Regions from separate parts of the Acidovorax sp. GW823-FHT05D11 genome, predicted to be linked through region 1. Evidence: riboswitches for the same ligand, from Rfam matches in the RefSeq annotation. Region 1 holds a riboswitch; the other holds the start of a gene.
The links. A riboswitch is a leader RNA that binds a small molecule or an ion and turns the genes downstream of it on or off. The one in region 1 is predicted to bind thiamine pyrophosphate.
Positions count from the first base shown of each region.

Region 2: it holds a riboswitch for thiamine pyrophosphate, as region 1 does, so the genes downstream of both, thiC (phosphomethylpyrimidine synthase ThiC) here and AC3RCE_RS15690 (purine-cytosine permease family protein) in region 1, are expected to answer to the same signal.

Region 1 covers NZ_CM179502.1:3,371,225-3,375,631, reverse strand. Annotated here, with positions in the region: gene thiD (bifunctional hydroxymethylpyrimidine kinase/phosphomethylpyrimidine kinase) at 204-1,052, shown strand; gene AC3RCE_RS15690 (purine-cytosine permease family protein) at 1,121-2,401, opposite strand; TPP riboswitch at 2,474-2,578, opposite strand; gene AC3RCE_RS15685 (GyrI-like domain-containing protein) at 2,615-3,496, opposite strand; gene AC3RCE_RS15680 (nuclear transport factor 2 family protein) at 3,509-3,868, opposite strand; gene AC3RCE_RS15675 (NAD(P)/FAD-dependent oxidoreductase) at 3,995-4,407, opposite strand, start outside.
Region 2 covers NZ_CM179502.1:1,018,906-1,023,312, reverse strand. Annotated here, with positions in the region: gene AC3RCE_RS04685 (methyl-accepting chemotaxis protein) at 1-448, opposite strand, end outside; gene thiC (phosphomethylpyrimidine synthase ThiC) at 627-2,507, opposite strand; TPP riboswitch at 2,649-2,772, opposite strand; gene AC3RCE_RS04675 (hypothetical protein) at 2,817-2,993, opposite strand; gene lpxC (UDP-3-O-acyl-N-acetylglucosamine deacetylase) at 3,076-3,999, opposite strand; gene ftsZ (cell division protein FtsZ) at 4,407-4,407, opposite strand, start outside.

The DNA of each region.
Region 1 (4,407 bases):
CATGACCTGGATCGGGTAGCGGGGCCAGTACGCGCCGCGCGGTGCGCAGTGTTCTGTGGTGCCCCAGGGTATTTCTCAGTCGCGCACCCAAGAACCTGTTCAGTTCTCGACCGCGGGACACCCCTGTTTCGTCCGGAAAAATCAATTACAGCACAACCCGTGGCAGCTCTTTTTGCGCTAACGCATAGGCCATAATTTTTGCCATGACTTCATTGATTCCCCCGACCTCCGCAGCACGCCGCTATGTGCGCGTGCTTTCCATCGCCGGTTCCGACAGCGGCGGCGGGGCGGGCATCCAGGCCGACCTCAAGACCTTCAGCGCCCTGGGCTGCTACGGCATGACGGCCATCACCGCCATCACGGCCCAGAACACCTGCGGCGTCACGGGCATCCACGGCATTCCGCCCGAGATGCTCAAGGCCCAGATCGATGCCGTGGTGCAGGACATCGGCGTGGACGCGGTCAAGATCGGCATGCTGCATTCGCCCGAAGTGGTGCGCGTGGTGGCCGATGCCATCCGCACCTACCAGCTGCCGCACGTGGTGCTCGACCCGGTGATGGTGGCCACCAGCGGCGACCGGCTCATCGCCGCGGAAACCGTGAACGTGCTGGTGCAGGAGCTGTTTCCGCTGGCCGAGGTGATCACCCCCAACCTGGACGAGGCCGGCTGGCTGCTGGGGCGCACGATCGAGGGCGTGGATGCGCTGGCAGCTGCGGTGGACGGGCTGCTGGCCCTGGGCGCCCCGGCGGCGCTGCTCAAGGGCGGCCACCTGCCCGGAGACTGGGTGGTGGATGTCCTGGCCACACGCGGCGGCGTGCGGCAGCGGCTGGAGTCCGCACGCATTGCCACGCACAACGGGCATGGCACGGGCTGCACCCTGTCATCGGCCATCGCGGCACACCTGGCGCGGGGCCTGCCCTTGCAGCAGGCGGTGGAGCGCGCGCGTGCCTACATTCTGGGCGCCATCGCGGCAGGGGCCGATGTGACCACCGGCCGTGGCCATGGCCCGCTCAACCACGGCCATGCGCCCGTGGCGCAGCTGGTGCTTTAAAGGTTTGATTGTTTTTGGCCTCTGGCGCTTATCCAGTAAGCGCTATATGCTCACAATTCAATAGCGATTCAACGCACCCGTGGCCGTGTGGCCCAGGCCAGCACAAAGCTGAACGCCAGCGCCGGCAGCGCCGAGCCCGCGCCCGGTACCACCTGCGGAGCCAGGTGGTAGACGGCAATCCCCACCAGCCAGATCGCCACCGGGGCCGCATTCACCCGGCGTGCCGCAGCGAGCAGCGCGGGTGCGTTGGCGCCAAAGGCCAGCCGCCCCAGGATCACGCCAAACAGCGGCACGAACACCGAGCTGAGCAGCAGCAAAAATGGCTCCAGGCTGTGCATGGGCAGCACCAGCGCGAGGCCGGTACACACCGCAGCCATGGCCAGGCCCCACTTGCGTACGCCCCAGCGCGGCAGCAGGCTGTGTGCCGACACCGCGCCCGAATACGTGTCGCCATAGGCGTTGTCCACCTCGTCGATCAGGATCAGCGACAGCGCGATCAGCCCGCCCTGGGCCAGCAACAGGGCCTGCACCAGATCCTTGCTGGGCAGCGTCAGCGCCACCAGCACACCGAGCGTGTAGCACCACATGTTGGCCAGCGCATAGCCGAGCCACGTGCCGCGCAATGCGGAGCCGCCGTTCTTGCCGTGGCGCGCATAGTCGGCCACCAGCGGCAGCCACGAGATGGGCATGGCGATCACCAGGTCCAGCGCGGGCAGCACGCCCATGCCGCCTTCGCCCTTGCGTGTCCACAGCGCTTCAAAACCCTGGGCCTGCGCCAGCGACAGGAACTGCCACGACAGCCACAGCAGCGACAGCACCACCAGCGGCAGCGCCACGCGCGCGATCACCTTGCGCACCAGCTGCACCATCGATCCGCTGATGAGCAGCATCACCACGCCGCCCCACAGCAGCGTGGCCAGCACGGGCCAATGCGCGCCGGCCATGGTGCCGGACTGCTGGCCGATGGCCACCGTGGCGTCGCGCATCACCACCAGCTCGAACGTGCCCCAGCCGACCAGCTGCACGATGTTCAAAATGATCGGCAGGCTGGCGAACGTGCGGCCATAGACGGCATGCATCAGCCCGGCGCTGGCCAGGCCGCTGTCGCAGCCCAGCTTGGCCACCCAGCCCAGCAGGCCCGCGCCCACGATGGAGCCGCAGACGATGGCGATCAGCGCCTCTTGCGTGCCCAGCGCGGGCATCAGGTAGGCGCCCACCTGCATGACCAGCAGGCCCACGCCCAGGCTGAACCAGAGCGAGGCGTGGTCGTGCCATTGGAAGACGCGGCGGTCGGGGGAGACGGGGGCCAGCGCTTCGTTGGTGGCGGGCGCGGCGGGGGATGAGGACATGGCAGGCTCCGTGGCAGTACAGAGCAGGGGCGGCCCGCCAGCGTGCCCCAAAGTCATTTCATTCTGGGCTGTGCCGAGGCGGACGTGCTTCCCTGCGCGAGGATGATCTCAATCAGGTTCAAAGGGACTCTCTCAGTCGGTTCCGGTGGCCCGGTCCCGACACCCCTAGCGTGGGCGTTCCAGAAGGAACGCGAGGCCATTGTAGTGGGGCGCTCAGGGCGCGGGGCGGGCGATGGGGATCGCGTAGTGCATCACCGAGTCGCCGGACGTCGGGTGGTACTGGGCACCGTAGATTTCCAGATCCGGCCCCAGGGTGTGCGATGGGCCCGCCGACAGCAGCCAGCTCGAGTAGATGTAGTTCACCGTCGCATCGACATTCTGCGCAGGGCCCCGGTGGGTGAAGCGCGCATAGGTCGATGCGGGGATTTCCATGGCCACCATGCCCGGTGGCAAGGCGCCGGGGCCCTTCACCTCGATGCAGGCCAGGTAGCGCAGCGCTTCCGTGTGGGGCCCCGCCGGTGCCACGACGCCATAGCAGACCCCGGGCACGGTGTTCGCAATCTCGCCCAGCCGGGGCAGGAATTTCGCCCACAGGGGCGGCAGCTTCTGGCCCAGGTTGTTCTTTTCGGAATCGATGCCGTAGTAGTCCGTGGGCAGCCCGACCAGCTGCATGGCGGGCTGCTCCTCTATGTCGGGTGCCAGGGAGATGTTGTGGTGAATGTGCGCGAGGTAGCTTTCGTCAAACCGGATCTTGCGCACGAACAGCGAGCGGTTGCCCATCTTGCGGTACTGCGACGGCGTGAGCCGAAAGCAATCCCGGAACGCGCGCGTGAAGCTTTCCTGCGTCTCGTACCCGGACGCCAGCGCAATGTCGAGCACGCTCAGCCGCGTGCTGGTCAACTGCTCCAGCGCCCGCGAGAACCGGCGCGAGCGGATGTAGGTCTTCAGGGTTTCGTTGGTCAGCGCCTTGAAGATCCGCTGGAAGTGCCACTGGCTCATCCCGGCGGCCCGCGCCACCTCGGAAAGCTGGATATCGGATTCGAGATGGGCCTCGATGAAATCGATGCCCTCCTGGATTTGCCGCAGATAAAGCACGTTGGCGTCCGTTCACGGGGTTTCAAAGAAACCGGTCATGGCCACGAGCCGGTTCTGGTCGTTGTACCGGCCGTAGCTCACGCCTTCCCCGATCACCTGTCCGCTGCCATCCACCATGTTCCATTTGGCAATGCTCTGCTGGTTGTGGCTGGCGAAATAGTGGGTCACGAAATGCCCGCCGGGGACCTGACTGTGAAAGTTGTCCATGTAGGCCGTCAATTGGTCCCAGCCCTGGGCGGTGGCCAGTGGGTCGTTGTAGGTGCAGGCGGGGTCGAGGGACTGGGCAAAAAGGGCTGTGCGGTCCGCGGCCGAGTCGGTCTTCCACGACGCGGTGTAGGTGTCCCAGATGGATTGAAGGGGTTGTTGGCTCATGGTGTGCTCCTGATGGGTGAATGGAGACGCCATCGTGCCGGGCGCTTGCGCGCCTTTTGGACATTTTGTGCTTATTTGTGGGCGCGCCGTTCGGGCACGGCATGGCGGTGCCCTGATCCGCCTGGACTACGTGCTGGCGGAAGGCGCAGAGGCCGGCGCCACACCCAGCAGCTGGTGCAGCCGTGGGCTCGTGGTGGTGTATTGCAGCGCCACCTTGTCGCCCTTGAGCGCCTCGGCGGCGCCAAAGGCCGCCAGCGTGGCCTCGTGGAAGCCGCACAGGATGAGCTTGCGTTTGCCGGGGTAGGTGTTGATGTCGCCCACGGCGTGGATGCCGGGCACACTGGTGCGGAAGGCTTCGGTGTCCACCACCAGCTGTTTGCGGTCCATGGCCAAACCCCAGTCCGCAATGGGCCCGAGGCGGGGCGAGATGCCCAGCACAGCCACCAGCAGGTCCAGCGCCAGGGCGCGGCTGCTGCCATCGGCGTCCACCACCTGCAAGGCGGTCAGCGGGTCGCCAGCGGTCTCAATGCCGGTGATCT
Region 2 (4,407 bases), 2.4 Mb from region 1:
CGCCGCCGGCACCATCGAGCTGCGCGCCCTCGATCTTCTCGAAGATGGGGGAAATGCCGGTTTCGTACTGCTTGATCTCGGCCAGCGACTTGTCGATGGACTCGACGAAGGCCGCATCGCCCGACTGCACCTGGCGCACGTCGGCCAGGCTCTTGCGCAGCGCGGCCAGTGTCTTGGCCCAGGTCTCGCGCAGCGCGGAGACCTCGACCGAGTTGTTGAAGTTGATGATGATGTCTTTTTCGGTACGGCGCAGGTCGCCCAGCGTGGTGCGCAGCTCCGACATGTCGGTGAGGGTCTGTACGCGCTGCGAGAACAGCACCTGCAGCGTGCCGCGCGTGCGGTCCAGCGCCACGTAGCCCATGGCGCCGATGACAACAAGCAGGATCAGGGAAAAGACGGTTCCGAAGTAAAGGCGCGTGCGGATGGAGAAGCGGCCCAGAGCATTCATGGCTCTTCCTTACAATTTTTAACAGACAATCCAGCATAGCAAATTTGGTGCCACGCCCTCCCCCCGGTCTTCTGAACCGAGTGTGGCCGGACTATATGCCGGGCTGCCGCCCCCGCCGCACAGGGTAAGCACCGCCCCGGGGCCCTTTGCAGGGAATCCCCGGGGTCAGTAGGCGGGCTTATGCCACCGGTGTCACGGGAATGTAGAACTGCCCGCCGCGCTGCTGGAATTCCGCCGCCTTGGTCTGCATGCCCTGGGCCAGCGCCTCGGCCTCCGCCACGCCCTTCTGGGCGGCAAATTCGCGCACTTCCTGCGTGATCTTCATGGAGCAAAACTTGGGGCCGCACATGGAGCAGAAGTGCGCCACCTTGGCGCTGTCCTTGGGCAGCGTTTCGTCGTGGTATTCCTTGGCCGTGTCGGGGTCCAGGCCCAGGTTGAACTGGTCCTGCCAGCGGAAGTCGAAACGCGCCTGGGAGAGCGCGTCGTCGCGCGCGCGGGCCCCCGGGTGGCCCTTGGCCACGTCGGCCGCGTGCGCGGCGATCTTGTACGCGATGATGCCCTGCTTGACGTCGTCGCGGTCGGGCAGGCCCAGGTGCTCCTTGGGCGTCACGTAGCACAGCATGGCGGTGCCCATCCAGCCGATCATGGCCGCGCCGATGGCCGATGCGATGTGGTCGTAGCCCGGTGCGATGTCGATGGTCAGCGGGCCCAGGGTGTAGAACGGCGCCTCGTGGCAGGTCTTGAGCTGCTCGGTCATGTTGGCCTGGATCATGTGCATGGGCACATGGCCGGGGCCTTCGATCATGGTCTGCACGTCGTGCTTCCAGGCCACCTGGGTCAGCTCGCCCAGCGTGTGCAGCTCGGCGAACTGCGCCTCGTCGTTGGCATCCGATGCGCAGCCGGGGCGCAGGCCGTCGCCCAGGCTGAACGACACGTCGTACGCCTTCATGATGTCGCAGATGTCCTCGAAGTGCTCGTACAGGAAGCTCTCGCGGTGGTGCGCCATGCACCACTTGGCCATGATGGAGCCGCCGCGCGAGACGATGCCCGTGCGCCGCTGCGCGGTGAGGTGGATGTAGGCCAGGCGCACGCCGGCGTGGATGGTGAAGTAGTCCACGCCCTGCTCGGCCTGCTCGATCAGCGTGTCGCGGAAGATCGCCCAGGTCAGGTCTTCGGCCACGCCGCCCACCTTTTCGAGCGCCTGGTAGATCGGCACCGTGCCGATGGGCACGGGCGAGTTGCGCACGATCCAGTCGCGCGTGGTGTGGATGTTCTTGCCGGTGGACAGGTCCATCACGTTGTCGGCGCCCCAGCGGATCGCCCACACGAGCTTCTCGACCTCTTCCTCGATGCTCGACGTGACCGCCGAGTTGCCGATGTTGGCGTTGATCTTGACCTTGAAGTTGCGCCCGATGGCCATGGGCTCCACCTCGGGGTGGTTGATGTTGGCGGGAATGATGGCGCGGCCCCGGGCCACTTCGTCGCGCACGAATTCGGGGGTGATGATCTTGGGGATGCTCGCGCCCATGGGGTTGCCCATCAGCCGCTGCTCGCGGCCAGCGTCGGCCATGTACTGCTCCATCCACTCGCGCTTGCCGTTCTCGCGGATGGCCACGTATTCCATCTCGGGCGTGACGATGCCCTTCTTCGCATAGTGCATCTGCGTGACGTTGGCACCCGCCTTGGCGCGCAAGGGCTTGCGCTGCAGGGCCGCGGCCTCGGCGCGCAGCTGGGCCAGACGGGTGGCGTCTTCGCTCTTCTGGCCATCGTCCAGCGCCACGGGCGCGCGGCCTTCGTAGTGCTCCACGTCGCCACGGCCGGTGATCCAGCCGCCGCGCACTCCCGCCAGGCCCTTGCGCACATCGATCGCAGTCTCGGGGTCGGTATACGGGCCGGAGGTGTCGTACACGCTGACCAGTTCGCCGTTGGTCAGCGCAATGTCGCGCACGGGCACGCGCAGATCGGTGTGCAGGTGGCCGGGGAGGTAGGCCTTGCGTGAGGCAGGAAAGGGTTCGCGCGTGCGTGCGAGCAACTCGGCGAACTTCTCGGGGGTGGCCAGCTTGGCGTGGGGGTCGGGGGCGTTCATGGGCAGGTCTCCTGGTTCCGGTGGCGGTGGGTGCTGCTCCGGAATGGACCTGTGCGCCCCTCGGGTGCGGCTGCACCTGAGGCATGGCGTGCCAGCAGGGACTGCGGGCACGGAGACAAGGAGGTCGGCTCTTCTTCCGCCGGTATGAACCGGATCAAGTTCGTCGGGTTCGCAAGGCCTGCCGAATTTCTTCAGCCACCTCGCATCTCAGCGCTTACGCACACCCCGGAGCAGGCGCGAGTATAGGCCAGAGAGAGAAAACCGCGCCGCGGAGCCTCTCGGTCAGGCGAGGCGCCCGATGAGGACCACCGCAAAGAAGAAGACGGCCGCGATCACCGTCCACTTGAGGATGACGAGCCCCAGGCGCTTGTAGCGCGCCTGCCCCGTGCCGGCATAGAAGGCAAACGACACGGCCGCCGCCAGGAGCAGCAGCATGGCCAGCCAGCGAAAGATCAGCATGTCAGGGACTCCCGGCGCCGTGAAAACGGGCGCGGCACTGGCAGGAGGCTCCGGGCTGCGGCCCGGGAATGGTGCTTCATGCTCACCAGGCGCGCGCCGGCTGGGCAAACCCGCCGGGCGCCTGGCGCTCGTCCTCGAACGTGACGACCTCCCAGGCATCGCGCTGGGCCAGCAGCTCGCGCAGCAGCAGGTTGTTCATGGCGTGGCCCGAGCGGAAGGCGCTGTAGGCCGCGAGCAGGGGCTTGCCGATCAGGTACAGGTCGCCCATCGCGTCCAGGATCTTGTGCTTGACGAACTCGTCGTCGTAGCGCAGCCCGTCGCTGTTGAGCACCTTGTAGTCGTCCATCACGATGGCGTTGTCGAGGCCGCCGCCCAGCGCCAGGCCGTTGGAGCGCATCATCTCCACATCGCGCGTGAAGCCGAAGGTGCGCGCGCGGGCGATGTCGCGGCTGTAGTTGCCTTGCCCCAAGTCGAACTCCACGCGCTGGCCCGTGGAATCCACGGCGGGGTGGTCGAAGTCGATCTCGAAGCTGAGCTTGTAGCCGTGGTAGGGCGCAAGCCGAGCCCACTTGGCCGCGGCGCCCTCGCCTTCGCGCACTTCCACGGGGCGGGTGACGCGGATGAAGCGCTTGGGGGCATTCTGCAGCTCGATGCCCGCGCTTTGCAGCAGGAACACGAACGATGCCGAAGAGCCATCCAGGATGGGCACCTCTTCGGCGGTGATGTCCACATAGAGGTTGTCGATGCCCAGCCCCGCGCAGGCCGACATGAGGTGCTCCACGGTGTGCACCTTGGCATTGCCCACGGCGATGGTGGACGCCAGGCGGGTGTCGGTCACGGCCTCCGCCCGGATGGGGATGTCCACCGGCTGCGGCAGGTCCACCCTGCGGAACACGATCCCGGTGTCCGGCTGCGCAGGCCGCAGGGTCAGCTCGACCCGCTGGCCACTGTGCAGGCCCACGCCCACGGCGCGGGTGATCGTCTTGAGGGTGCGTTGCTGGAGCATCCGGGGATTTTAGTGGGGGGACCCCGCAAAAACCATCCGCCGCTTCCTATGACCCTGATAGAAAACGGAGAGTCGCAGGGGCGGCTTACAAGCTGCCGGAGACGCGTGGGTAGCGCCCCGCAGCGACTGCATACGCGCCACGCGCAACCAGACGGCGGTGACTGCGCAGCTGAGGAGCATACGAGCCAAATAGGAAGCGCGGTGGTGGAAACCGTCACGGCCCAATGCCAGAGACACCGCGCAAGGGCCGCCGCCCCGCCGCGCATGTCGAGAAACCCCTTGCCAGAGTCAAGGGGCGCTCGGTCTGTCCCAGCCCGCGCAGGCGGGCTGGGAGCCGCAGACCTCGCCCCCTCCCGCGCAGCGAGAGAGGGGGTGAAGCGGCGTAGCCGCTCAGGGGGAGTACCGAAT